2 regions of the Pseudomonas sp. P39-UII1 genome follow, and region 1 is predicted to be linked to the other one. Evidence: predicted binding sites of a transcription regulator. Region 1 holds the regulator's gene; the other holds the start of a gene.
What was found. The regulator sigma-54, encoded in region 1, starts transcription at its own class of promoters, with help from an activator protein. The targets are predictions, from matches to a motif close to ANTGGCATNNANNTTGCTNT.
Positions count from the first base shown of each region.

Region 1 (14,305 bases):
AAATGCGGTGCCGGGCTCGGGCTGGTTGAGCAGGCGTAGCTTGATCGAGTCGCGCAGTTGATAGAGGTTCAGGCTGGTGGTGTCGATCTTCAGGTCAGCAAGGTCGGAGATCGGCCCCAGTAGTTCGCTTTCAACGCGTATCGCTTCAGCAAGCGAGCGGTCGGCGTTGGTCAGCGGGTGGCGGCGACGGGTTTCGGAGAAACGCTTGAGCAGCGTGTCTTCGTCGGCATCCAGGAATAGCACATCGCACTGGATATGACGGCCACGGGCTTCCGCGAGCAGTTCGGGGAAGCGCGACAAGTGGCTTGGCAGGTTGCGCGCGTCGATTGACACCGCCACTTTGGGCTGCAGCAGCTCGGTATTGATCAGTGCGTTTTCCGCCAACTGCGGCAGCAAGCCGGCGGGCAGGTTATCGATGCAATAAAAGCCGTTGTCTTCCAGTACATCGAGGGCGGTGCTCTTGCCGGAGCCGGACCGGCCGCTGACGATGATCAGGCGCATGTTCAGTGCTCGTTCTGTACGTCCAGGACAACCTGGTACAGGGCCTCGCTGCTGGCGGCGCCACGCAGGCGATCGCGAACCTCCTTGCGATCCAACATGCTGGCAATCTGGCGCAGCAATTCGAGATGGGCGTCAGTGGCCGCCTCTGGCACCAGCAGGACGAACAGCAGGTCGACCGGAGCACCATCGATGGCGTCGTAGTCGATCGGGGCGTCCAGGTGCAACAGGGCGCTGACAGGGGCAGTGCATCCCTGGATCCGGCAATGGGGAATGGCGATGCCATTGCCGAAACCGGTGGAGCCGAGCTTTTCACGAGCGATGAGCTTGTCGAAGACGTCTTGCATCGCCAGCTCGGGTACTTGCTTGGCAATCAGGGTGGCGACCATTTCAAGGGCGCGCTTCTTGCTGCCGCCCGGCACGTTCACGAGGGAACGGCCGGGGGTCAGGATGGTTTCAAGTCGGATCATGGATGAGGGGGATCAGCGGGCAGCTGCACCTTGCAGCAGGCTTTGCTGTTTTTCCTTGTGTTTTTTCAGTTGGCGGTCGAGCTTGTCGGCCAGGGCGTCGATCGCTGCATACATGTCTTGGTCTTCGGCGTTGGCAACCACTTCACCGCCAGGAATCTGCAAGGTCGCCTCGACCTTCTGCTGCAGCTTCTCGACCTTCATGATGACCTGCACGTTGGTGATCTTGTCGAAGTGACTCTCCACCCGGGCGAGCTTTTCAAGCACGTAATCGCGCAGCGGCTGGGTGACTTCTACATGCTGTCCACTGATATTGACTTGCATACAGCTTCTCCTTTGTTGCCCGTGCATAAAGAGGCAGGTCTTGCACCTGCCCCACAAACGCTGTGGCACATCTCAGGCGCTACATCAATCGCTTGCGCTCGCTCGACGGTGCTATGCCGAGGGACTCGCGGTACTTGGCGACGGTGCGACGGGCTACCTGGATGCCTTGTGCCTCCAGTAAACCAGCGATCTTGCTGTCACTCAATGGCTTTTTCTGATTTTCCGCCGCAACCAGTTTCTTGATGATCGCGCGGATCGCCGTAGACGAGCATTCTCCGCCTTCGGAGGTGCTGACGTGGCTCGAGAAAAAGTATTTCAGTTCGTAGATCCCGCGGGGCGTGTGCATGAACTTCTGCGTGGTCACCCGCGAAATGGTCGACTCGTGCATGCCCACCGCCTCGGCGATGTCGTGCAGCACCAGGGGCTTCATCGCCTCGTCACCGTGATCAAGAAAGCCGCGTTGATGCTCGACGATCTGCGTGGCCACCTTCATCAGCGTCTCGTTGCGGCTCTGCAGGCTCTTGATGAACCAGCGCGCCTCCTGCAACTGGTTGCGCATGAACGTGTTGTCGGCGCTGGTGTCGGCGCGGCGCACGAAGCCTGCGTACTGCGGGTTGACGCGCAGGCGCGGGATCGCCTCCTGGTTCAGTTCGACCAGCCAGCGGTCGCTGTCCTTGCGCACGATGACATCGGGCACCACGTATTCCGGTTCGCTGGACTCGATCTGCGAGCCAGGCCGCGGGTTGAGGCTCTGCACCAGCTCGATGACCTGGCGCAGTTCATCTTCCTTGAGCTTCATGCGCCGCATCAGCTGGCTGTAGTCGCGGCCACCCAGTAAGTCGATGAAGTCGGTGACCAGGCGCTTGGCCTCGGCCATCCAGGGTGTGCTGGCCGGCAGCTGGCGCAGTTGCAGCAGCAGGCATTCGCCGAGGTTGCGCGCCGCGATGCCGGCAGGTTCGAACTGCTGGATGCGATGCAGCACCGCTTCCACTTCGTCGAGTTCGATATCCAGCTCTGGATCGAAGCCGACGCAGATTTCCTCGAGGGTGTCTTCCAGGTAGCCCTGGCCGTTGATGCTGTCGATCAGGGTAACCGCGATCAGGCGGTCGGTATCGGACATCGGTGCCAGGTTCAGCTGCCATAGCAGGTGGCTTTGCAGGCTCTCGCCGGCCGACGTGCGGGTGGTGAAGTCCCATTCGTCGTCATCGTTGCTGGGCAGGCTGCTGGCGCTGGTCTGGTAGATGTCTTCCCAGGCCGTGTCGACCGGAAGCTCATTGGGGATTCGCTCGTTCCACTCACCGTCTTCCAGGTTTTCGGCACTCGCGGTGCTTTCCTGGAAGCTGTTGTCCTGGACTTCGGCGGCCGGTTTGTTCTCGGCGTTGTCCGCCATCGGGTCGCTGTTGTCGAAGTCGTCGCCGTCTTCCTGACGTTCGAGCATCGGATTGGACTCCAGCGCTTCCTGGATTTCCTGCTGAAGGTCCAGGGTAGAGAGCTGAAGTAGGCGGATGGCCTGTTGCAACTGCGGTGTCATCGTCAGTTGCTGGCCCATTTTTAGGACGAGCGATGGTTTCATGGCAGGGGCTTAATACCTTGTTCGCCGGCGCGCATGCGCCATCCACTACACGAGGGCGCCGAAGCACCAAATTCAAGCAAGTTTTATGCCTTAAATTGTAGCGTTTGCCTAGAGCACTGTAACAACTTAAACCCTGTCAAGCCGCAAAGCAGTGCTCCGGGCACGGCCTGGAGATCAGAGTCGGAACTCGTGCCCCAGGTAAACCTCCTTGACCAGCTCGTTGGCCAGGATGGTCTCTGCGTCGCCTTCTGCGATCAGTTGGCCATCGTTGACGATGTAGGCGGTTTCGCAGATATCCAGGGTTTCACGGACGTTGTGGTCAGTGATCAGTACCCCGATACCTTTGGCCTTGAGGTGGTGGATGATCTGCTTGATGTCGCCTACCGAAATCGGGTCGACACCGGCGAAAGGTTCGTCCAGCAGGATGAACTTTGGTGCGGTCGCCAGGGCGCGGGCAATCTCGACACGGCGGCGTTCGCCACCGGACAGGCTCATCCCGAGGTTGTCGCGGATGTGGCTGATGTGAAATTCCTGCAACAGGCTTTCCAGCTCTTTGCGGCGGCCGTCACGGTCGAGCTCCTTGCGGGTCTCGAGGATGGCCATGATGTTGTCGGCCACCGACAGCTTGCGGAAGATCGAGGCTTCCTGCGGCAGATAGCCGATGCCGGCGCGTGCGCGACCGTGCATGGGCTGGTGGCTGACATCCAGGTTGTCGATGAGAACGCGGCCCTGGTCGGCCTGGACCAGGCCGACGATCATGTAGAAGCAGGTGGTCTTGCCGGCGCCGTTGGGGCCGAGCAGGCCGACGATCTGGCCGCTGTCGATCGAAAGGCTGACGTCGCGCACGACTTGCCGCCCTTTGTAGCTCTTGGCCAGGTGCTGGGCTTTGAGGGTTGCCATTTACTCGGCCTTCTTCTTCGGCTGGATCACCATGTCGATGCGCTGACGCGGTGCAGTGACATTGCCGCCACGACCGGCGGTCGCCACCTGGGACTTGGTGTTGTAGACGATCTTCTCGCCTTCGGTGGTGTTGCCTTCGTTCTCGACCTTGGCACGGTCGGTAAGGATCACCGTGTCTTTCTGTGCCTGGTACTGGATGGTCACGGCCCAGCCTTTCATCTTGTCGGGCTTGGCGGCGCTCTGCTGTTGCTCGAAGTAGGCCAGGTTGCCCACCGAGGTCACCACGTCGATGTCGCCGTTGGCGGCGCGGGTCATGGTCACGGTGTTGCCTTTGATCATCATCGAACCTTGGGTGATGATCACGTCACCGGTATAGGTGGCCACGCCTTGCTTGTCGTCCAGGTGCGCGTTGTCGGCCTGGATGCGGATAGGCTGGTCACGGTCGGTCGGCAGGGCGAAGGCGCTCGCGCTTCCCAGTGCTGCGCTCAGGCTGAGCAAAAGGGGGAGGGTTTTAACGAGCCTCATACTGTCCTCTTACGTTAGAGAGCAGGTCCATCCTGCCTTCTTTCAAATACGCTTTCATTCCCTTGCCCGTGGTTGTACCACCGGCGCCGTCGATTCTAACGGCTTGCTCGGTCTGCGCATATTGCTTCTGTGGGAATACGGTCATGCGCGAGCTGGTAATGATGGTTTCACGCTGTTTTTCGTCGGTGCGCGCCACGCGAACGTTGTCGATCAGTTCGACCTCGGTGCCATCCGGGTTGACCTCGGCGCGCACGCTCTGCACGTGCCAGGGGTATTCGGTGCCGCGGTACATGTGCAGGTCGGGCGTGGTCACCAGTGTGACCTCGGTGGCCTTGAGGTGTTCGACCTTGTCGGCAGTCATTTCGTATTGCAGCTTGCCATCGGGCAGGAACTGCACACTGTGGGCGTTGATCGCGTAGTAGTCGATGGCGCTTTCGTCGACCTGGGCCACGGGCTGGTCGAGGAAGCTCTCGGGGCTGACATTCCAGTAGCCGACCGCCACCAGCAGGGCGGCGATGGCCCCGAGCAGCACGATATTGCGGACTTTCTTGCTGAGCATGGGCAGCCTTACAGATAGTTGGCGTTGGCAGCGTCCAGGGTGCCCTGGGCCTGCATGATCAGTTCACAGAATTCACGCGCGGCACCTTCACCGCCGCGCGCCTGGGTCACGCCATGGGCGTGCTGGCGGACGAAAGGCGCGGCGCTGGCCACCGCCATGCCCAGGCCCACCCGGCGAATCACCGGCAGGTCGGGCAAGTCGTCACCGAGATAAGCGACCTGCTCATAGCTTAGGCCCAGTTCGGCCAGCAGGCCGTCGAGCACCACCAATTTGTCCTCGCGGCCCTGAAACAGGTGCGGGATGCCAAGGTTTTTGGCGCGGCGCTCAACGACGGGGGTCTTGCGCCCGCTGATGATTGCGGTGGTCACGCCCGAGGCCATGAGCATCTTGATGCCTTGGCCGTCGAGTGTGTTGAAGGTCTTGAACTCGCTGCCGTCCTCAAGGAAGTACAGGCGACCGTCGGTCAGTACGCCGTCGACATCGAATACGGCGAGCTTGATGGCTTTGCCGCGTTGCATCAATTCCTGGCTCATGTGCGTCGTCCTCATTTACATCACCCCGGCGCGCAGCAGGTCGTGCATGTTAAGCGCCCCGGTGGGGCGATCGTCGTGGTCCACGACCACCAGTGCATTGATCTTGTGGTCTTCCATGATTTTCAGCGCCTCGGCGGCGAGCATCTCGGCGCGGGCTGTCTTGCCGTGCACGGTCATCACCTGATCGATGAGGGTGGTGTGCATGTCGATGTTGCGATCCAGGCTGCGGCGCAGGTCGCCGTCAGTGAAAATACCGGCCAGCTTGCCGTCTGCTTCAAGGACCACGGTCATGCCCAAACCTTTGCGGGACATTTCCAGCAGCGCGTCCTTGAGCAGTGTTCCGCGCACTACCTGCGGCAGTTCGTCGCCGGCGTGCATGACGTTCTCCACCTTCAGCAGCAGGCGACGGCCGAGGGCGCCGCCAGGGTGCGAGAAAGCGAAGTCTTCGGCAGTGAAGCCGCGGGCTTCCAGCAGCGCAATGGCCAGGGCGTCGCCCAGTACCAGGGCCGCGGTGGTCGATGAGGTGGGTGCCAGGTTCAGCGGGCAGGCTTCCTGGGCGACGCGGGCGTCAAGATTGACTTCGGCAGCCTGGGCCAGCGGCGAATCCGGGTTGCCGGTCAGGCTGATCAACTGAATGCCGAGGCGTTTGATCAGCGGCAGCAAGGTGATGATCTCGGCCGTGCTGCCCGAGTTGGACAGGGCAAGAATCACGTCGTCACGGGTGATCATGCCCATGTCGCCGTGGCTGGCCTCGGCCGGGTGCACGAAAAACGCAGGCGTGCCGGTGCTGGCCAGCGTGGCGGCAATCTTGTTGCCGATGTGGCCCGACTTGCCCATGCCGACCACCACGACCCGGCCCTTGCTTGCCAGAATCAGCTCGCAGGCCTTGACGAAGTTGGCGTCGATACTGGCCGTCAAGCCTTGAACGGCCTCGATCTCCAGGCGCAGGGTGCGCTGGGCGGACTGGATCAGCTCACTCGATTGGCTCATGTCGAATAACGATGCCTGATGAAAAGGCGGCGATTATAGCCGCAATGGAAGAAAGCCTCATCTTTTCGATTGCCCTGGGAAATGTCATCAAAGCCTGTCGTTGGCCTGAACGACTGCTGCCATGCCCTTGGGGCGGCACTGCCAGCGGTGCTATAGTTCGCCGCTATTCGGCCCGCCAGGGGCGTGTGTGCCTTCAAGATGAGGGCCGGCGTCAACTAGGACGAGGCTGCACTAGCAAGGAGTCTAGATGAGTGTGGATAGCGCCTACGCGGTCGAGTTGAAGGGCGTCACCTTCAAGCGCGGTTCGCGCAGCATTTTCAGCAACGTCGACATACGTATCCCGCGAGGCAAGGTCACTGGCATCATGGGGCCGTCGGGTTGCGGCAAGACCACGCTGTTGCGCCTGATGGGCGCGCAGCTGCGTCCGTCGAGCGGCGAGGTGTGGGTGGCCGGGCAGAACCTGCCGAGCCTGTCGCGCAGCGACCTGTTCGACGCGCGCAAGCAGATGGGCGTGCTGTTCCAGAGCGGCGCACTGTTCACCGACCTCGATGTGTTCGAGAACGTGGCGTTCCCGCTGCGCGTGCACACCCAGCTGTCGGATGAAATGATCCGCGACATCGTGCTGATGAAACTGCAGGCCGTGGGCCTGCGTGGTGCCATCGACCTGATGCCCGACGAGCTGTCCGGCGGCATGAAACGCCGCGTGGCGCTGGCCCGGGCGATTGCGCTGGACCCGCAGATCCTCATGTATGACGAGCCGTTCGTCGGCCAGGACCCGATCGCCATGGGCGTTCTGGTGCGCTTGATCCGCCTGCTCAACGATGCGTTGGGCATCACCAGTATCGTCGTCTCCCACGACCTGGCTGAAACCGCCAGCATCGCCGACTACATCTACGTGGTGGGTGACGGCCAGGTGCTGGGGCAGGGTACGCCTGACGAACTGATGGGCTCGGACAATCCGCGCATTCGCCAGTTCATGAAGGGCGACCCGGACGGCCCGGTGCCATTCCACTTTCCTGCGCCAGACTACCGCGCCGATCTGCTGGGGGCGCGTTGATGCGCAGAAAATCCTTACTCGAACGTGTCCGGCTGTTCGGTCGCTCGGCGATCGATGTGCTGGCGGTGCTCGGGCGCTCGTGCCTGTTCCTGTTCCATGCGCTGGTCGGTCGCGGCGGTATTGGCGGTGGCTTCCAGCTGCTGACCAAGCAGCTGTATTCGGTGGGTGTGCTGTCGCTGGCGATCGTCACCGTATCCGGGGTGTTCATCGGCATGGTGCTGGCGCTGCAGGGCTACAGCATCCTGGCCAAGTACGGCTCCGAACAGGCGGTCGGGCAGATGGTTGCCCTGACCCTGCTGCGCGAGCTCGGCCCGGTGGTCACCGCGCTGCTGTTCGCCGGCCGCGCAGGTTCGGCCCTGACTGCCGAAATCGGCAACATGAAGTCCACCGAGCAGCTGTCGAGCCTTGAGATGATCGGGGTCGACCCGCTCAAGTACATCGTCGCGCCGCGCCTGTGGGCCGGTTTCATTTCGTTGCCGCTGCTGGCACTGATTTTCAGCGTGGTCGGCATCTGGGGTGGCTCGTGGGTCGCGGTGGACTGGCTGGGCGTCTACGAAGGCTCGTTCTGGGCCAACATGCAGAACAGCGTTTCCTTTACCGACGACGTGCTCAACGGGCTGGTCAAGAGCCTGGTGTTCGCCTTCGTCACCACCTGGATCGCCGTATTCCAGGGGTATGACTGCGAGCCCACCTCAGAGGGGATCAGCCGTGCCACCACCAAGACCGTGGTCTATGCCTCGTTGGCAGTTCTAGGTCTGGACTTTATTCTGACCGCCTTGATGTTTGGAGATTTCTGATGCAAAACCGCACCCTGGAAATCGGTGTCGGCCTGTTCCTCCTGGCCGGGATCCTGGCGTTGCTGCTGCTGGCCCTGCGTGTCAGCGGGCTGTCTGCCAGCCCGAGCAGCGATACCTATAAAGTTTATGCGTACTTCGACAATATCGCCGGTTTGACGGTCAGAGCTAAAGTGACCATGGCCGGTGTGACCATCGGCAAGGTCACCGCCATCGATCTGGACCGTGATTCCTACACCGGTCGGGTGACGCTGCAGCTGGACAGCAAGGTCGACAACCTGCCGACCGATTCCACTGCCTCGATCCTGACCGCCGGCTTGCTTGGCGAGAAGTACATCGGCATCAGCGTGGGCGGTGAAGACCAGGTGCTCAAGGATGGCGCGACCATCCATGACACCCAGTCGGCGCTGGTGCTGGAAGATCTGATTGGCAAGTTCCTGCTCAACACCGTTGGCAAGGAACCGAAAGAAGCGCAACCGGCTAATTAAGGAGTTTCCATGATTTCGATCCTGCGACGTGGCTTGCTGGTCCTGCTGGCGGCCTTTCCCCTGTTGACGATGGCTGCGCAATCGCCCCATGACGTGGTGCAGAGCACGACCAACGAACTGCTGGGTGACCTGAAGGCCAACAAGGAACAGTACAAGTCCAACCCACAGGCGTTCTACGATGCCCTCAACCGCATCCTTGGGCCGGTGGTGGACGCCGACGGCATCTCCAAGAGCATCATGACCGTCAAGTACTCGCGCAAGGCCACGCCTGAGCAGATGCAGCGCTTCCAGGAAAACTTCAAGCGCAGCCTGATGCAGTTCTATGGCAACGCCCTGCTCGAGTACAACAACCAGGGCATCGTGGTCGACCCGGCCAAGGCCGATGACGGCAAGCGCGCCAGCGTCGGCATGAAGGTGACCGGCAACAACGGCGCCGTGTACCCGGTGCAGTACACCCTGGAAAACCTCGGTGGCGAGTGGAAGGTGCGTAACGTCATCGTCAATGGCATCAACATCGGCAAGCTGTTCCGTGACCAGTTCGCCGATGCCATGCAGCGTAACGGCAACAACCTGGACAAGACCATCGACGGTTGGGCGGGTGAAGTGGCCAAGGCCAAGCAGACCGCCGACAGCTCGCCGGACAAGGAAGTGAAATGAGTGAGGCTGGCGTAAGCATGGCCGAGCCGGGCGTGATGCGCCTGGCCGGCGTGCTGGACTACCGCAGCGGCCCGGCCTTGCGCAAGCAGGGCAAGGCGCTGATCGACGCCTCTGGCGAGCCTCGCCTGGTGCTCGATTGCTCGGCTGTCGAAAAGTCGTCGAGTGTCGGCCTGTCGCTGTTGCTGGCGTTCATTCGTGATGGTCAGGCCGCCGGCAAGGCTTGCGAGGTACGCGACATGCCCGAGGACATGCGGGAAATCGCCGGGGTCTATGACCTGGATGAAGTGCTGGCGAGCTGATGGCTCGCCATTGATGGAGGCCCCTCGGTCAGCGTACGCCCTCGTTGGGCTTCGCAGGCGAGGGGCTTTTTTGTATGATGGCCGACCCGTGCGCATCGGGCGCCGATTGAGGTTGAGCATGCAGGCCCTAGAAGTTAAGAGCTTCCTTGAAGAAAAATTGCCGGGATCCCGGGTAGAAGTTGAAGGCGAAGGCTGCAACTTCCAGTTGAACGTGATCAGCGACGAGTTGGCTGGCCTGAGCCCGGTCAAACGTCAGCAGGCGATCTATGCTCACCTTAATCCCTGGATCGCCAATGGCAGCATCCATGCGGTAACCATGAAATTTTTCAGCAGCGCAGCCTGGGCTGAGCGCACCTGAGCCAACTTGGCGGCGAGACTCCAATGGACAAACTGATTATTACTGGCGGCGCTCGCCTTGACGGCGAGATCCGCATTTCGGGTGCTAAAAACGCAGCCCTGCCAATTCTGGCGGCGACCCTGCTGGCTGACGGCCCGGTTACCGTAGGCAACCTGCCGCACCTGCACGACATCACCACCATGATCGAGCTGTTCGGCCGCATGGGCATCGAGCCTGTGATCGACGAAAAGCTCGCGGTGGAAATCGACCCACGCACCATCAAGACCCTGGTCGCGCCGTACGAGCTGGTCAAGACCATGCGCGCTTCGATCCTGGTGCTTGGCCCGATGGTCGCCCGTTTCGGTGAGGCCGAAGTGGCCCTGCCGGGCGGTTGCGCCATTGGTTCGCGCCCAGTCGACCTGCACATCCGCGGCCTGGAAGCCATGGGCGCGAAGATCGAAGTCGAAGGTGGCTACATCAAGGCCAAGGCCCCGGAAGGCGGCCTGCGCGGCGCACACTTCTTCTTCGACACCGTCAGCGTGACCGGTACCGAGAACATCATGATGGCCGCTGCCCTGGCCAAAGGCCGCAGCGTGCTGCAAAACGCCGCGCGTGAGCCGGAAGTGGTCGACCTGGCCAACTTCATCAATGCCATGGGCGGCAAGGTTCAGGGCGCCGGCACCGACACCATCACCATCGATGGCGTCGAGCGTCTGCACTCGGCCAGCTACCGCGTCATGCCCGACCGTATCGAGACCGGCACCTACCTGGTCGCCGCTGCCGTGACCGGCGGCCGCGTCAAGGTCAAGGACACCGACCCGACCATCCTTGAGGCTGTGCTGGAGAAGCTCAAGGAAGCCGGTGCCGACCTGACTACCGGTGAAGACTGGATCGAGCTGGACATGCATGGCAAGCGGCCGAAAGCCGTCAACCTGCGTACCGCCCCGTACCCGGCGTTCCCGACCGACATGCAGGCGCAGTTCATTTCGCTGAACGCCATTGCCGAAGGCACCGGCGCTGTGATCGAGACGATCTTCGAAAACCGCTTCATGCACGTGTACGAAATGCACCGCATGGGCGCGCAGATCCAGGTCGAGGGCAACACCGCCATCGTCACTGGCGTGCCAGCGCTCAAGGGTGCCCCGGTCATGGCCACCGACCTGCGTGCCTCCGCCAGCCTGGTGCTGTCGGCGCTGGTCGCCGAAGGCGATACCCTGATCGATCGCATCTACCACATCGACCGTGGTTACGAGTGCATCGAAGAGAAACTGCAGATGCTGGGCGCGAAAATCCGTCGCGTACCGGGCTAGTCGCGCCGCAGGCGCACGTGTGGGGGCGGGCTTCGACAAGCCTGCTCCCGCACACGAATTGAATGCGGTCGGGCCAACGCCCGGCCGGCAGTAGCTGCTTAAGGACCGACGTTTCCAATGTTGACCATCGCGCTTTCCAAAGGCCGCATCCTCGACGATACCCTGCCATTGCTGGCCGAGGCCGGTATCGTGCCGACCGAGAACCCGGACAAGAGCCGCAAGCTGATCATCCCGACCACCCAGGAAGACGTGCGCCTGCTGATCGTGCGCGCCACTGACGTGCCGACCTATGTCGAGCATGGTGCCGCCGACCTCGGTGTGGCTGGCAAGGACGTGTTGATGGAGTACGGCGGCCAGGGCCTGTACGAGCCCCTGGACCTGCAGATCGCTCAATGCAAGCTGATGACCGCAGGTGTCACCGGCGCCCCCGAGCCCAAGGGCCGTCTGCGCGTCGCCACCAAGTTCGTCAACGTAGCCAAACGTTACTATGCCGAACAGGGCCGTCAGGTCGACATCATCAAGCTGTACGGCTCGATGGAGCTGGCGCCGCTGATCAACCTCGCCGACAAGATCATCGACGTGGTCGACACCGGCAACACCCTGCGCGCCAACGGCCTGGAGCCTCAGGACCTGATCGCCACGATCAGCTCGCGCCTGGTGGTCAACAAGGCGTCCATGAAGATGCAGCACGCCCGCATCCAGAACCTGATCGACACCCTGCGTCAGGCTGTTGAATCGCGACACCGCGGCTAAGACTCTTTCTGCGCGCGGCCTTCGCTGTCGCGCCCGTCTATCCGCGTCATAGCCACTTTCTCGGGTGCCCGTGCGGATGGACTGGTAGCCTAGGGCGCCTGAGCATTCGCTAATAATCGAGGCCCTCGCCATGACCGTGTCCACTGCAATTGCCCGTCTCAACGCCGCTGATCCGGATTTCGCCCGACATCTTGATCATCTGCTGAGCTGGGAAAGTGTGTCCGATGATGCGGTCAACCAGCGCGTGCTCGACATCATCAAGGCCGTGCGCGAACGCGGCGATGCGGCGCTGGTGGAATTCACCCAGCGTTTCGATGGCGTCGACGCCACGTCCATCGACGACCTCATCCTTGGCCGTGAGCGCCTGGAACTGGCCCTGACCCGCATTACCGACACCCAGCGTGCCGCCCTGGAAAAAGCCGCCGAACGTGTGCGCATCTACCACGAGCGGCAGAAACAGGACTCCTGGCAGTACACCGAGGCCGATGGCACCGTGCTGGGCCAGAAGGTCACCCCGCTGGACCGCGCCGGCCTGTATGTGCCGGGCGGCAAGGCGTCGTACCCCTCGTCGGTACTGATGAACGCCATCCCAGCCAAGGTCGCTGGCGTGACCGAGGTGGTCATGGTGGTACCGACCCCACGGGGTGAGGTCAACGAACTGGTGCTGGCCGCAGCCTGCATCGCCGGTGTCGACCGGGTGTTCACCGTGGGCGGTGCCCAGGCCGTCGCCGCCCTGGCCTATGGCACCGAAAGCGTGCCGCAGGTAGACAAGATCGTCGGCCCGGGCAACATCTACGTGGCTACCGCCAAGCGCCACGTGTTTGGCCAGGTCGGTATCGACATGATCGCCGGCCCTTCGGAAATCCTCGTGGTATGCGATGGCCAGACCGATCCGGACTGGATTGCCATGGACCTGTTCTCCCAGGCCGAGCATGACGAAGATGCCCAGGCCATCCTGGTAAGCCCGGACGCCCAGTTCCTCGACCGCGTCGCCGCTAGCATCGACAAGCTGATGCCGACCATGGAACGCGCCGAGATCATCGAGAAATCCATCAACGGCCGTGGCGCGCTGATCCAGGTGCGCGACATGCAGCAAGCCATCGAGGTGGCCAACCGGATTGCGCCTGAGCACCTTGAGCTGTCGGTCGCCGACCCGCAGGCCTGGCTGCCGCAGATCCGCCACGCCGGCGCGATCTTCATGGGCCGCCACACCAGCGAAGCGCTCGGCGACTACTGCGCCGGCCCCAACCACGTGCTGCCCACCTCCGGAACGGCGCGTTTCTCGTCGCCACTGGGGGTGTATGACTTCCAGAAGCGTTCGTCGATCATCTTCTGCTCCGAGCAGGGTGCCTCCGAACTGGGCCACACCGCCTCGGTTCTGGCCCGTGGTGAATCGCTGACCGCCCACGCCCGCAGTGCCGAATACCGTATCCTGACCCAAGACAAGGGGAACTGAGCATGAGTCGATTCTGGAGCCCCTTCGTCAAGGGCCTGGTGCCTTACGTGCCGGGCGAGCAGCCCAAGCTGGCGCGGTTGGTCAAGCTGAACACCAACGAGAACCCCTATGGCCCGTCGCCCAAGGCGCTGGAAGCCATGCGGGGCGAACTCAACGACAACCTGCGCTTGTACCCGGACCCGAACGGTGACCGGCTCAAGCAGGCAGTGGCCGAATATTACGGTGTAACCACCGGCCAGGTGTTTGTCGGCAACGGCTCGGACGAGGTGCTGGCGCACATCTTCCACGGCCTGTTCCAACACGGTGGCCCGCTGCTGTTCCCGGACGTCAGCTACAGCTTCTACCCGGTGTACTGCGGCCTGTACGGCATTGCGTTCGAGCAGGTGGCGCTGGACGAGCAGTTCCAGATCCGTGTCGAGGACTACGCCAAGCCCAATGCCGGGATCATCTTCCCCAACCCCAATGCGCCAACCGGCTGCCTGTTGCCGCTGCAGGCGATCGAGCAGCTGTTGCAAGCCAACCCTGACTCGGTAGTGGTGGTGGATGAAGCCTACATCGACTTTGGCGGCGAAACGGCCATCAGCCTGGTGGACCGCTACGACAACCTGCTGGTGACTCAGACCCTGTCGAAGTCGCGCTCGCTGGCGGGCCTGCGCGTTGGCCTGGCGGTTGGCCACCCGGACCTGATCGAGGCGCTGGAGCGGATCAAGAACAGCTTCAACTCCTACCCGCTGGACCGCATGGCCATTGTCGGTGCAGCGGCAGCCTTCGAAGATCAGGCCTAT
Region 1 covers NZ_JBDFPP010000001.1:416,124-430,428, reverse strand. The annotation lists gene rapZ (RNase adapter RapZ) at 1-501, opposite strand, end outside; gene ptsN (PTS IIA-like nitrogen regulatory protein PtsN) at 504-968, opposite strand; gene raiA (ribosome-associated translation inhibitor RaiA) at 981-1,289, opposite strand; gene ABEH27_RS02045 (RNA polymerase factor sigma-54) at 1,369-2,862, opposite strand; gene lptB (LPS export ABC transporter ATP-binding protein) at 3,037-3,762, opposite strand; gene lptA (lipopolysaccharide transport periplasmic protein LptA) at 3,763-4,287, opposite strand; gene lptC (LPS export ABC transporter periplasmic protein LptC) at 4,274-4,846, opposite strand; gene ABEH27_RS02025 (HAD family hydrolase) at 4,855-5,379, opposite strand; gene ABEH27_RS02020 (KpsF/GutQ family sugar-phosphate isomerase) at 5,395-6,369, opposite strand; gene ABEH27_RS02015 (ATP-binding cassette domain-containing protein) at 6,617-7,426, shown strand; gene mlaE (lipid asymmetry maintenance ABC transporter permease subunit MlaE) at 7,426-8,223, shown strand; gene mlaD (outer membrane lipid asymmetry maintenance protein MlaD) at 8,223-8,708, shown strand; gene ABEH27_RS02000 (ABC transporter substrate-binding protein) at 8,718-9,365, shown strand; gene ABEH27_RS01995 (STAS domain-containing protein) at 9,362-9,664, shown strand; gene ABEH27_RS01990 (BolA family protein) at 9,783-10,022, shown strand; gene murA (UDP-N-acetylglucosamine 1-carboxyvinyltransferase) at 10,046-11,311, shown strand; gene hisG (ATP phosphoribosyltransferase) at 11,429-12,064, shown strand; gene hisD (histidinol dehydrogenase) at 12,195-13,520, shown strand; gene hisC (histidinol-phosphate transaminase) at 13,523-14,305, shown strand, end outside.

Region 2 (14,305 bases), on a different contig from region 1:
CCCTGGTAGATCTTGATCCAGTCGCTCAGGCCTGCACGCTCGACGTTGTTGCGGCCCGGCTGGATCAGCCGCGGGTCGGCCTCGTAGCCACGTATCCACAGGGGTGGCTTGGCCAGGCCCGCTTGCGCGCGGGCCTGGGCCTCTTCGTGAACCTTGCGCCAGGTGGCCGGCACATGGCCCAGCCAGGCACTGAAGCCCCAGCGCTCACGCTTGAGGTTGGGCGCCATGTCGGCTGCGATCATGGCCGCTTCGACCAGGAAGGTACCCACACCGCACATCGGGTCGGCCAGGGCGCCGCCCTCGGCGGCGATGCGTGGCCAGCCGGCGCGGATCAGCACGGCCGCTGCCAGGTTTTCCTTGAGCGGCGCAGCACCTTGCTGCAGGCGGTAGCCGCGCTGGTGCAGGCTGTGGCCGGAGAGGTCGAGCGAAAGGATGGCCTCGCCACGATCCAGGCGCAGGTGCACGCGCACGTCCGGGTCGATTTTCTCCACCGATGGGCGCAGGCCCTCACGGTTGCGCAGCTTGTCGACGATCGCATCCTTGACCTTGAGCGCACCAAAGTGGGTGTTGTCGATACCCGAACCATGGCCGCTGAATTCGACGGCCAGCGTGCCGTCGGCGGCCAGGTGGTCAGCCCAGTCGACTGCGTTGACGCCGTCGTACAGGTCATCAGCGTTCTTCATGTTGAAGCGCTTGAGCACCAGCAGCACGCGGTTGGCCAGGCGCGACCAGAGGCACAGGCGGTAGGCGGTTTCCATGTCGGCGGCGCCGCGGATGGCCGAGGTGTGCTCACGCACTTCGTCAAGGCCGAGGCCCTTGGCCTCTTCGGCAAGCAGGCCTTCCAGGCCTTTGGGGCAGGTGAGATAGAGTTCGAAACGGTCCGACATGTAAATTCCAGAGCCTTTGGCTATTTGAGTGACGAGGCGACGCATCGACCCGCCGATGTTTGCCCGAACGCCCTTCCAGCAAGCGTCCGAGTGGCCTCCCCTGCGCATCATGCTGCAGCGGGCTGGCCGGGCCGCCTGATCGAACTGCTCTCGCCGGTGGCAGAAACAGCTTAGATCATCAGGCAGTACGAATAATTTCTAACGATAACGGGGTAGATGTGACCCTTCGTCGCATTGCTGAATATTTCTGACACCACGCTGCAACGCTGGCGAAATGACGTCAATGTTCCGCAAACCCCGATCATAGCGGGCCCAACCCCAAATAAGGTTGAGTCGCATTTATTTACTTATCCCCTCACCCTTGGAAAGGTTACGTGCTTATGACAAATCGATCATTCACACCGTCACCCGCATTCGTTAGAACTGGTCTCAGGCCGCTTCGCAACGAGGCGGCACCTTCAGCCCGCCACGCCGGCAGCGGGCGCAAACCGGCAGAAAGACTCTGCCCGGCCTCGGAGAGGCCGACGGGACATTACAGTCAACAAGTGAGGGCAACACCCTATGAGAAGACTTAAGCGTGATCCGTTGGAAAGAGCATATTCACGTGGCTACCAATATGGGGTCACCGGCAAATCCCGCGAACTTTGCCCTTTCAATCTACCTTCAGTTCGCCAAGCCTGGATCAACGGCTGGCGTGAAGGTCGCGGTGATAACTGGGACGGTATGACTGGCACCGCTGGCATCCATAGACTCAACGAAAATCACGCCGTTGGCTGATCGAGGACACTGAATTCGAATTACCATGCACGCCCCATCCGGGCGGCGGGCTAAGGCCCAGGGGCCCCTAGATGGGGCCCTTTTTTATGCCTGCGTGTTATGCCCGCGGCATTGCAGCAATGGCATCCACCGCTTCACGGATCAGTGCCGGCCCTTTGTAGATGAAGCCCGAGTAGATTTGCACCAGGCTCGCCCCGGCAGCGATCTTCTCTGCGGCATGACGGCCCTCGGTAATACCACCGGCAGCAATGATAGGCATCTTGCCAGCCAGCTCGGCGGCCAGCACCTTGACGATATGGGTGCTTTTCTCCAGCACCGGCGCACCCGACAAGCCACCGGCTTCGCCGCCATGCGGCAGGCGCTCGACGCCTTCACGGCCCATGGTGGTGTTGGTGGCGATCACCGCATCCATACCCGATTCCATCAGCGTTGCCGCCACCAGCGCGGTCTCTTCATCGCTCATGTCCGGCGCGATCTTGATCGCCAACGGTACCCGCTTGCCATGCTCGCCGGCCAGCTGCTCGCGGCGCTCGGCCAACGCATCGAGCAGTTGCTTGAGCGAATCGCCGAACTGCAGGCTGCGCAGGCCCGGCGTATTGGGCGAGCTGATGTTGACGGTGATGTAGCTGGCTTCGGTGTAGACCTTGTTCAGGCAGATCAGGTAGTCGTCGACCGCACGCTCGACTGGGGTATCGAAGTTCTTGCCGATATTGATGCCCAGCACACCCTCATAGCGCGACGCCCGCACCCGCTCCAGCAGGTGATCGACACCCAGGTTGTTGAAGCCCATGCGGTTGATGATCGCCGTGGCCTCTGGCAGGCGGAACAGCCGCGGCTTCGGGTTGCCCGGCTGCGGGCGCGGCGTCACGGTGCCGATTTCGACGAAGCCAAAGCCCAGCTGGGCAAAACCGTCGATGGCCGCGCCGTTCTTGTCCAGGCCAGCGGCCAGGCCAACCGGGTTGGCGAAGTTCAAGCCCATCACGCTCACTGGCAACGCCGCCGGCTGCTTGCACAGCACGCCATTGAGCCCGAGGCGCCCACCGGCACCGATCAGGTCCAGGGAAAGGTCATGGGAGGTTTCCGGGGAAAGCTTGAACAGCAGCTGGCGGGCCAGGGTATACATGGGCGGGCAAGGCTCAGGGTTGAGTGAGGGTGCGATTATAGCCAGCGCGCGCGCAGCATGACAGCGCCTTGGCACATGCGTTGCTACATCGCCTGCATAACGGCCTAATCCGTACCGGCGAGGATCTACGTGAATACATCAGCCCTGGCCTGGGTAAACGGCAGCGACGCGCCAGAAAAGCCCAGCCTCGATATCGGCTTCATGGCCCTGACCGATTGCGCCTCGGTGGTGGTTGCCGCCACCCAAGGCTTTGCACAGCAGCACGGCCTGACACTTAACCTGAAGCGCCAGGGCTCATGGGCCAGCCTGCGCGACAAACTGGCCAGCGGCGAACTGGATGCCGCGCATTGCCTGTACGGCCTGGTCTACGCCGTGCACCTGGGCATCGGCGGGGTGCCGGCCAGCGATATGGCCGTGCTCATGGGGCTGAACCAGAACGCCCAGGCCATCAACCTGTCGCCTGCCCTGCAGCGCAAGGGGGTGACCAGCCCTGAGGCACTGGCGCGCCTGGTGCACCAGCACGGTGCAAAGCTGACCTTCGCCCAGACCTTCCCCACCGGCACCCATGCCATGTGGCTGTATTACTGGCTGGCAAGCCAGGGCATCCACCCGCTGCATGACGTCAACAGCGTGGTGGTGCCGCCGGCCCAGATGGCCGCGCACATCCAGGCTGGCCGCATCGACGGCTTCTGCGTGGGCGAACCCTGGGCTGCCGCTGCCGTGGCCCAGGGCCAAGGTTTTACCCTGGCTACCAGCCAGTCGATCTGGCCCGACCACCCCGAAAAGGTCCTGGCCTGCGCCCGCACCTTTGCCGAACACTATCCCAACAGCGCGCGCGCGCTGATCAAGTCGATCCTCGCCGCCAGCCGCTTCATCGAACAAAGCCAGGAAAACCGCCGCAGCACCGCGCAATTGCTCAGCGGCAGCGCCTACCTGGACACGCCGATCGAAACCGTCGAACCGCGCCTGCTTGGCGCGTATCAGGACGGCCTGGGCAACCACTGGCAGGACCCGCATGCCTTGCACCTGTTCGATCAGGGCCGCGCCAACCTGCCGTACCTGTCCGACGGCATGTGGTTCATGACCCAGTTCCGCCGTTGGGGCCTGCTGCGCGACGACCCCGATTACCTCGGCGTGGCCCGCCAGGTCCAACAACTGTCGCTTTACCACGAGGCCGCCGAAGCACTGGGTGTGCCTTGCCCGGCGTTGCCCATGCGCAGCAGCCTGCTGATCGACGGCAAGCGCTGGGACGGCAGCGACCCACACGGCTATGCCCGAAGCTTCCCCCTGCATGCCTTGGGCGATGCGCCCGATGCCCGTCTCGGTCTGTGAGGGTCACCACCATGCTGCGCATCCTGCTGATCGACGATACCCAGAACAAGCTTGGCCGGCTCAAGGCGGCGCTGCGCGAAGCCGGTTTCGAGGTGGTCGAAGCGCCAGGCCTGACCATCGACCTGCCCGCCTGCGTCGAAACGGTGCGCCCGGACGTGGTGTTGATCGATACCGACTCACCCGACCGGGATGTGATGGAGCAGGTAGTGATGGTCAGCCGCGACCAGCCGCGGCCCATCGTACTGTTCACCGACGAGCATGACCCCGCCGTGATGCGCCAGGCGATCCAGGCCGGCGTCAGCGCCTACATCGTCGAAGGCATCCACGCCGCCCGGCTGCAACCGATCCTCGACGTGGCAATGGCCCGCTTCGAAAGCGACCAGGCGCTCAGGGCGCAACTGCTGGCGCGCGACCAGCAATTGGCCGAGCGCAAGCGCATCGAGCAGGCAAAAGGCTTGCTGATGAAGATGAAGGACTGCAATGAAGAACAGGCCTACACCCTGATGCGCCGCCAGGCCATGAGCCGGCAACAGAAGCTGATACAGGTGGCCGAGCAGATCATTGCCATGCACGAGATGCTTGGCTAGCGATGTTGGCCCAGCTCTTGCTGAAGATATCGCACCGGTAGCCAACGGCGGTTGCCCACAAACCCCGACAAAGACGTCGCTCTCCCGTCCACGCCAGTGGGCCGGGTAGCGGCGTCTTTTCGTTTCCGTTGCATTGCCGAGTGAGGTGTTCGATGAGTACCAGCTTCTGGAAATCCGGGCATGTGCCCACGCTGTTCGCCGCGTTCCTGTATTTCGACCTGAGTTTCATGGTCTGGTACCTGCTGGGCCCGCTGGCGGTGCAGATCGCCGCCGACCTGCAATTGAGTACGCAGCAGCGCGGCCTGATGGTCGCCACGCCCATCCTCGCCGGCGCGGTGCTGCGCTTCGTCATGGGGCTGCTGGTGGACCGGCTTTCGCCGAAGACCGCTGGGTTGATCGGCCAGGTCATCGTCATCGTCGCCCTCGCAAGCGCCTGGTACATGGGCGTGCACACCTATGAGCAAGCACTGCTGCTGGGCGTGTTTCTAGGGGTTGCCGGTGCGTCGTTCGCCGTGTCGCTGCCGCTCGCGTCGCAATGGTACCCGCCCCAGCATCAGGGCAAGGCCATGGGCATCGCCGGCGCGGGCAATTCCGGCACCGTGTTCGCCGCCCTGCTGGCGCCGCTGCTGGCCGCAGCCTTTGGCTGGAACAACGTGTTCGGTTTCGCGGTGATTCCGCTGGTGCTCACCCTGGTGCTGTTCGCCCTGCTCGCGCGCAACGCACCCCAACGGCCCAAACCCAAGGCCATGGCCGACTACCTCAAGGCGCTGGGCGATCGCGACAGCTGGTGGTTCATGTTCTTCTACAGCGTCACCTTCGGCGGCTTCATTGGCCTGGCCAGCGCCCTGCCCGGGTATTTCAGCGATCAGTACGGCCTGAGCCCGATCACCGCCGGCTACTACACTGCCGCCTGCGTCTTCGCCGGTAGCCTGATGCGCCCGCTGGGCGGCGCCTTGGCCGACCGCTTCGGCGGTATCCGCACCCTGCTCGGGATGTACAGCGTGGCGGCCATCTGCATCGCCGCAGTCGGTTTCAACCTGCCTAGCGCCGCTGCGGCCCTGGCCCTGTTCGTCAGCGCCATGCTGGGCCTGGGCGCCGGCAACGGCGCGGTGTTCCAGCTGGTGCCGCAACGCTTCCGCCAGGAGATCGGCGTGATGACCGGCCTGATCGGCATGGCTGGCGGCATCGGCGGCTTCCTGCTGGCAGCCGGGCTCGGCACCATCAAGCAGCACACAGGCGACTACCAGATGGGCCTTTGGCTGTTTGCCAGCCTGGGCGTGCTGGCCTGGTTCGGCCTGCATGGGGTCAAGCAGCGCTGGCGCACCACCTGGGGCTCGGCGGCGGTTACCGCGGCGCGGGTCTGAGGCACATCGATGAGCCTGCAACTGAGCTTCGCCCAGGCCAGCGCCACCGGGCCGCGCGCAGAGAACCAGGATGCCCTGCGCCTGGTCACCCCGGCGCCTGAACTTGCCGCCAGCAAGGGCTACCTGTTCGCCCTTGCCGACGGCGTCAGCCAATGTGCCGACGGAGCCCTGGCAGCACGGGCCAGCCTGCAGGCGCTGGCCATGGACTACTACGCCACGCCCGCCACCTGGGGCGTGGCCCAGGCCCTGGACCGCCTGCTGCTGGCGCAGAACCGCTGGCTGCGCGCCCAGGGCAGCCAGCCGCTGCTGACCACCCTCAGCGCCCTGGTGCTGCGTGGGCGCCGCTTCACCTTGGCACATGTCGGTGACTGCCGCGCCTACCGCTGGCACGCCGGTCGCCTGCAGTGCCTGAGCGAAGACCATGTCTGGGACCAGCCCGGCATGCAACATGTGCTCAAACGCGCGCTGGGCCTGGACCAGCACCTGCTGGTGGATTACCTGGACGGCGACCTGCAGCCCGGCGAATGCTACCTGCTGGTCAGCGACGGGGTGTGGGCCAGCCTGGGCGACCAGCACATCCAGGCCGTACTGCGCGAGCAGCCCGACTTGCAAATAGCCGCCGACACCCTGGTTGCCAGCGCCCATCACAATGGCAGCCAGGACAACGCCAGCGCCTTGCTGGTGCGGGTAGAGCAATTGGGCGCCAGCAACCTTGGAGACACCCTGGTGCAACTGCAGCAATGGCCGCTGCCAGGGGCGCTGCGCGACGGCCAGGCGATTGATGGCTGGCGGGTCGAGACGCGCCTGGCGCACAGCCGCCAGTCCCTGCTCTACCGTGTACGCGACGGGCAAGGCCAGCCGTGGCTGCTGAAAACCCTGCCCGCCGAACGCGAACACGAGCCTGGTGCTGCGCAGGCGCTGTTGCTCGAAGAATGGTTCCTGCGCCGGGTTGCCGGCCGCCACTTCCCCGAGCTGCACGCCGCCAGCCAGCGCCAGCACCTTTACTACGTGATGCGTGAGCACAGCGGCCGCACCCTGGCCGCGCAACTTGCCGAGCAAGGCCCGCTACCGCTGCCGCAGTGGCTGGAGGTGGCGCGCCAGCTGCTGCAGGCCGTCGGCGTGTTGCACCGGCGCAACCTGCTGCACCGCGACATCAAGCCCGACAACCTGCACCTGGGCGAAGACGGCCAACTGCGCCTGCTGGACTTCGGCCTGGCGTACTGCCCCGGGTTGTCGCAAGCCTCCCTGCACGAACTGCCAGGTACGCCTTCGTTCATCGCCCCGGAAGCCTTCGAAGGCCAGCCACCCAGCCCGCGCCAGGACCTCTATGCCGCAGGTGTCACGCTTTATTACCTGCTGACCGGGCACTACCCCTACGGCGAAGTCGAGGCCTTCCAACGCCCGCGCTTCGGCCAGCCGGTCAATGCATCGCGCTATCGCCCCGACTTGCCGGAATGGCTGCAGCACAACCTGCAACAGGCGGTGGCCCCAGACCCGGCGCAACGCTTCGAAACGGCCGAACACTGGCTGTTGCTGCTCGAACGGGGCGACCGTCAGGCCCTCAACAGCCAGCCTCGCCCGCTGCTCGAACGCGAGCCGCTGAAGGTATGGCGCACCTTGGCCCTGCTGTCCCTGCTACTCAACTTGATACTGCTGCTCAGCCTGCTCAAGGGCTGAACACACCTGCCGATGAGGAACCGTTGATGAATGCAAAAGTCTGGCTGGTCGGTGCCGGCCCTGGCGACCCCGAACTGCTCACCCTGAAGGCCGTACGCGCCTTGCAGCAGGCGCAGGTCGTGATGATCGACGACCTGGTCAACCCGGCCGTGCTGGAACACTGCCCGCAGGCACGCGTAATTGCCGTGGGCAAGCGTGGCGGTTGCCGCTCCACGCCACAGGCCTTTATTCAGCGCCTGATGCTGCGCCATGCGCGGCAAGGGCGCTGCGTGGTGCGGCTCAAAGGCGGCGACCCGTGCATCTTCGGGCGTGGCGGCGAAGAGGCGCTGTGGCTGCAAGGCCATGGCATCGAGGTGGAAGTGGTCAACGGTATTACCGCAGGGCTGGCGGGCGCGACGCAGTGCGGCATTTCGCTCACCTCGCGCGGCGTTAGCCGTGGGGTGACACTGGTGACAGCACATACCCAGGATGACAGCGAGCTGAATTGGGCAGCCTTGGCGCAGGGCGGCACCACCCTGGTGGTGTACATGGGTGTGGCGCGGCTGGGGCAGATTCGTCAGGGCTTGCTGGACGGTGGCATGGCGCCGACGATACCGGTGGCGATGATCGAGAATGCATCACTGCCTGAGCAGCGCGAATGCCGCAGCGATGTGCAGGGGATGCTCGAGGATGCGCGGGCGTTCGGCTTGCGCAGCCCGGCGATTCTGGTGATTGGCGAGGTGGTTGGGGCGCAGGTGATGCAGACACTGGTGGCTGCGGCCGGTTGATGCTGCGCCGGCGCTGCCCTTATCGCGGGCAAAGAAAAACCCGGCCAAGGCCGGGTTTTTCATTGAAGCCTAAGGCCAATTACTTGGACTGAGCTTCTACCTGAGCTTCAACGCGACGGTTGACAGCACGGCCTTCTTCGGTGGCGTTGTCAGCAACTGGGCGGGTTTCGCCGTAGCCAACCGAATCAACACGGGTGGATTCCACGCCGTACTGCTGGGTCAGGACCTGCTTGACAGCATTGGCGCGACGCTCGGACAGCTTCTGGTTGTAAGCGTCTGGGCCCACGGAGTCAGTGTGACCTTCAACCACGGTGGTGGTTTGTGGGTACTGCTTCATGAAGTCAGCCAGGTTTTTGATGTCGCCGTAGCTGTTAGGCTTGACGACCGACTTGTCGAAGTCGAACTTGACGTCCAGCTCAACGCGAACGACTTCGGCAACAGCCGGGCAGCCATCAGCGTCAACGGTAACGTTGGCTGGGGTGTCAGGGCACTTGTCGACGTTGTCGCAAACGCCATCGTTGTCGCTGTCGGAGCAGACTTCAGCAACTGGAGCCGGAGCAGGAGCAACCTTGCCACCGCTACCGCCGAAGTTCAGACCCACACCAACGGTTGGGCCCCACTCGGTGTTGCCGTTGTCGATGTTGTACATGGCTTCAACGCCAGCACGGGCGAAGAACATGTCGGTGATGTACCACTTGGCGCCAGCGCCAACGTTGGCGAAGGTGGAGTGGTCACGGCCGCTACGGGTAGCCTGGCCCAGGCTCTCGTGAGCGAAACCAGCGGAAACGTACGGACGCAGAGCATCGCCTACGGTACCGAAGTGGTAGGTAGCGTCGAGCTTGGCCTTGGAACCTTTGATGTCTTTGTTGAAGACTTCGCCACGAGCGTTGTGAGTCTCGTTGTAGCCCAGGTCCAGGGAGACGTCGTCGGTCAGGAAGTAACCGAGGCGCACACCAGGGTTGGTGCCGTCGTTTTTGAAGTTACGTTCGCTGTCGTAGTACTGCTTGGTTACGTTACCTTCGATTTCGACTGCGCCTTGGCCTTGAGCCAGAACGCCGAACGAAGTAGCGGCAACGAGCGAGCCAATGGCCAAGCCCAAGGTGTTTTTCAATTTCATCCGTTAAATCCCCATCTGGTGATAGTTAAGCAGTCCCACCAACAACACGGGGGACAACTCGACGGCAAGTCTAGCAGAACTCGCCGGTTGGTTAGAGATATTTGCAGGTGATTAAGTTTCCTCAAGGCCTGCAAATTTCTCCCGAAGCTTGTCTAGCGCACGCTTGTAACGCATTTTCGTTGCGCTCAAACCCATGTGCATGATGTCAGCAATCTCCTGGAATTCCAGTTCTGCGACAAAGCGCAGCACCAAAATTTCACGGTCGATCGGGTTGACATGCACAAGCCATTTGTCCAGCCCGCCTTTCTCTTCGGGTTTGGGTGCCTTGTCTTCAGACGCCTCTTCAACAGGGTCAAGACTCAGGGCATCCATCAACCGACGTTTACGTCGCTCCTTGCGGTACTGGGTAATGCACTCGTTGTACGTGATGCTGTAGAGCCAGGTCTTGAACTTGGATTTGCCCTCGAAGTTCTTCAGACCGTACAGCACCTTCAGCATCACTTCCTGACAGACATCGTCCGCATCCCGGTCGTTCCCTAGATAACGCGCACAAACGTTGAACAGGGTCCGCTGGTAGCGCCGCATGAGTTCCTCATAGGCGCGGGTAACGTGGTACAGCTCCTCATGCGAACGCGCCACCAACTCCTCGTCGGTGAGCTCGCGGGGGTCGTAACGCATGGGCGGCGAATGAACTTTATTCAAAACGGATCTGGCCGACAGTCAGGTCAATGTCGCCGCACAGCCACGCAGGCTGATTTTTGCGGCGGCATACATTAACAGCTTTTGTGCGGTTAGCGGCTATTGACACGTTGCTCAAGCAGCACGCGGTTAGACAGCGACACTAATTCGCCATCATCGGTCAACAGCGTCGTCTTGACCGTGCCAATTTCCTCGATCTGCCCTTCGACCTCTCCAATCCGCACCTGCTGGCCCACCTGAAAGAGTTCGCGAACGTAAATGCCAGCCAGAATCTGCCCGGCAAGTTCGCGGCTGCCCAGGCCCATCGCAAGCGCAACGGCCAGACCAACGGTTATCAACCCAATGACGATGACATGGTTCAGCAGGTCGGTTTTCACCTCCAGCTGGCTGATGGCAACCGAGATGCTGATGATGATCACCAGCCCCTGGGTAATGCGCCCGAGCCCTGCGGAATACTCCAGGCCGATGCCCTCGGCGGCGCCCCGCACCAGGCCGTTTGCCACCTGGGCCAACAATACGCCGGCCAGCAGCACCAAGGCTGCGCCAAACACCTTGGGCAGGTACAGGGCGAGCATGTCGAGGGTAGCCGAAACCCGCTCAAGGCCGAGCGATTCAGCGGCAGACACGAGGAAAATCAGCAGCACGAACCAGTAGACGATCTTGCCGATCAGGGTCGAGATCGGCACCTGGATGCCGCCCCGGCTGAGCATCTTGGTCAGCCCTGTACCGGCCATCAGGCGGTCCAGGCCGAACTTGGCCAACAGTTTGGACAGCAATGTATCGAGCAGCTTGGCCACCACGAAACCGAGCAGCACCACGACCAGCGCGCCGAACAGGTTGGGGATGAAGTTCGCTACCTTGGTCCATAGGGCGGTCATGGCAGTGACCAGGCTCTGGGTCCAGAGATCGAGTTCCATATTCAATCGGCCTTATCAGCTTTGCTGCCAGGGGCAGCGTTACGGGCAGAATGGCGGCGCACCGGCGCAACATGCGCCGAGCCGTTGTTCACAGCGATCAGCAGCGCCTGGCTCCAGCGGCCAAGCAGGCTGAACAGATCACCCGCGCCAACCTGGCGGTTAGCGGTTTTCAGCACGCGCCCCAGGCACGCAGCGTCGTCTCTGTCCTCACCGGACGGCGACGCCTGGAGCAGGTCACGCAGGGATTCTTCAAACGGATCGTGCATGTGCACCTCGCGCAGTGTCAGTCAGAGACGAGGGCACCGTTCGATGGGTCACACATCCCACTGGCACGAATGTTTCAATATGACTCGACATTTTCACACCCAGCGCAGCTTGCGGAACATCCACCACTGCCCTACCGCCAGCCCCAGCACGACGATGCAGGCAAACAGGAAGCCATAGGGGTTATCCGCCCCCGGAATGCCGCCGACGTTGATCCCCAGCAGGCCGGTGACAAAGCTCATGGGCAGGAAGATGCAGGTGATGATGCCGAAGCGGTACATGGTCCGGTTCATGCGCTCGCTGCGCCGCCGGTCCTCGCTTTCCAGCACCAGCGCCGCGCGCTCGCGGGCCAGTTCCAGCTCTTCCAGATAACGGATCAGGCTGTTGTTGAGCTCGTTCCAGTAATCGGCGTCGGCGTCGGCGAACCAGCTCCATTTGCTGCGCGACAGCTGAGCGTAGATTTCTCGCTGCGGGGCGAGAAAACGCCGCAAACCAGCGGCGCGCCGGCGAATTTGCTGCAGGCTCCCCTGCTCCGGCGTGTACCGTTCGTCGGCTTCGACCTTTTCTTCCTCCAGATCGACCAGCTCCGACAGGTCGCTGACCAACCCTTGAACCTTTTCCGTCAGCAATTCGCCCATCAGCAGCAACAGTTCGGACGCCGATTTCGGCCCCCTGCCCTCGTCCAGCAGCTGGAGCATTTCGTCACTGGCGCGCAGTGGCCGCAAGCGCAGGGAAATCACCCGCCGCGCCTGGGCGAAGATTCTTACCGATACCATGTCTTCAGGTTCGGCACCCGGGTTGAGGTTGACCCCGCGCAAAAACAGCAACAGCTGCTCATCGGCCAGCGGCAGCAGGCGCGGACGCGTGTTCTCCTCCAGCAGCAGGTCGCAGGCGAACGCGCTCAGGCCGCTTGCCTGCAGCAACCAGGTACGGGTTTGTGGATGGCTGCGATCCCAGTGCAGCCACAGGCTTTCCTGTGGCTGCAGTTGCAGGTCGTCCAGCGCGGTCCGGGCGATCGAGCGCGCGCCGCCTTTACCATCGAGCACCAGGGCATGCACCAGCCCCCACTGCGCGTTGTCTTCCTCGAACATCAAAGCTCCATCAGCGCGTGCGGCGCATCACTCCGGCATTTTCAGCGGGCTTGGCGAGACGATCACGCCATTGTTGTCGGCATACACATACTCGCCCGGGCGGAAGGTGACGCCGGCGAAGGTCACCGGTACGTCGAGTTCGCCAACGCCACGCTTGTTGCTCTTTTTCGGGTGACTGGCCAGCGCCTGCACGCCGACGCCGGTCTGGATCAGGATATCCACGTCACGTACACAGCCGTAGATCACCAGGCCTTCCCAGCCGTTCCTGGCGGCCTTCTCGGCCAGCATGTCGCCCAGCAACGCACAGCGCAGGGAGCCGCCACCATCGACCACCAGCACCTTGCCCTTGCCGTCGAGTTCTACCTGCTCCTTGACCAGCGAGTTGTCTTCAAAGCACTTGAGGGTGACGATCTGGCCACCGAACGAATCGCGGCCACCGAAGTTGCTGAACATCGGTTCCAGCACCTGGACCAGTTCCGGGTAGGCGTCGCACAGGTCGGGCGTTACGTAATGCTGCATGGGAAGCTCCTGTCAGTCACAACGAAAGCGGGTATCCGCCAAGGCTACACCGGGGAGGCTGTCGCAGTCATCCGGGACTGGGTGGTCATCTGCGTTTCGTCTATTGCGGCCTGTTCGCGGGCAAGCCCGTAAAGCGATCCCAGGATCAGCTGGCCGGCACAGGCTCCGCACCCACCGTTGACGCATGCACCGGTACCATCGGGTCACGCAACCAGCGCTCCACCAGCGGCCACACCTGTTCCTGCGCCGCCTTGCTCACCAGCATGTCGACATGGCCAAACGCGTCGAAGCCTTCTTCGCGGCCCAGCCTGAGAAACTGCTTGCGCTCGCCGCCCAGTTGATCGAACAGCTTGCGACAGGCCCAGACCGGGTCCTGGAAGTCGCCCGCCCCCGCCACCGCCAGCACCGGCACATCCACCTCGGCCAGCCCCGCCCACCAGTCGTTGTCCTTGTCACCGAAGCGCCCGAACAGGCCATGCCAGCGCATGCTTTCCAGGGCCAGACCCATCGGCTCATCCTCGGGCCCGCGTTTGAAACGCGGCCCGGAAATCTGCCCCCAACGTTTGAGCAGCAGCTTTGCCCCCCAGGTCACAGGTGGCACCTTGAGCGGCCAGTACACTCGGCTGATCTGCGTGCCAAAGAACGCGGCGCTGGCGACCTGCGCCGCAGGCAGAAACCCGCCCCCCAGCGCGGCTGCCAGGGTGGTACCGCCCAGGGAATGGCCAATCCAGTGCGGCGCCTTGCCAGACTGCTCCTGCACGAACGCTGCGATCAGCGGCAGGTCATCGCGGGCATAGTCGGCCACCCGGTTGTGCCGCCACTGAAGGTTGCGCGGCGACAGGCCGTGGCCGCGCATCTCCGGGATCCACACATCGAAGCCCACCCGTGCCAGGTAGGCGCCCAGGCCGATGCCTTTGGGCGAATACCAGAAACGCCGGTTGGAGAAACTGCCGTGCAAAAGAATGACCGGCACGCCCTGGGCACTGCCATGGTCGGCCAGCCCCAGGCGCGTCACGGCCAATTCAACGCTCGGGTCAGGGCTGTTGCCAGCCTTGATTCGGTACACGTCTTCGCTGAGGTCGCCACGGCGCTCGGCACTGAGCAAAGCCACGGGAAATAAACTGCTGCTGCTATGCATAGGGTTGCTTGTTGCACAAAAAAGGGCGGGATCCATTGCTGGAGCT
Region 2 covers NZ_JBDFPP010000007.1:126,032-140,336, reverse strand. The annotation lists gene rlmKL (bifunctional 23S rRNA (guanine(2069)-N(7))-methyltransferase RlmK/23S rRNA (guanine(2445)-N(2))-methyltransferase RlmL) at 1-887, opposite strand, end outside; gene ABEH27_RS12105 (ribosome modulation factor) at 1,449-1,664, shown strand; gene ABEH27_RS12100 (quinone-dependent dihydroorotate dehydrogenase) at 1,762-2,787, opposite strand; gene ABEH27_RS12095 (CmpA/NrtA family ABC transporter substrate-binding protein) at 2,917-4,119, shown strand; gene ABEH27_RS12090 (ANTAR domain-containing protein) at 4,131-4,706, shown strand; gene ABEH27_RS12085 (nitrate/nitrite transporter) at 4,859-6,070, shown strand; gene ABEH27_RS12080 (bifunctional protein-serine/threonine kinase/phosphatase) at 6,080-7,747, shown strand; gene cobA (uroporphyrinogen-III C-methyltransferase) at 7,774-8,514, shown strand; gene ABEH27_RS12070 (OmpA family protein) at 8,594-9,631, opposite strand; gene sigX (RNA polymerase sigma factor SigX) at 9,743-10,309, opposite strand; gene ABEH27_RS12060 (mechanosensitive ion channel domain-containing protein) at 10,423-11,247, opposite strand; gene ABEH27_RS12055 (CrfX protein) at 11,250-11,513, opposite strand; gene ABEH27_RS12050 (zinc transporter ZntB) at 11,607-12,602, opposite strand; gene rraA (ribonuclease E activity regulator RraA) at 12,630-13,121, opposite strand; gene ABEH27_RS12040 (alpha/beta fold hydrolase) at 13,267-14,295, opposite strand.
Region 2: ABEH27_RS12095 (CmpA/NrtA family ABC transporter substrate-binding protein) is a predicted target of sigma-54. The motif match lies at 2,855-2,874, and genes of this name have one in related genera.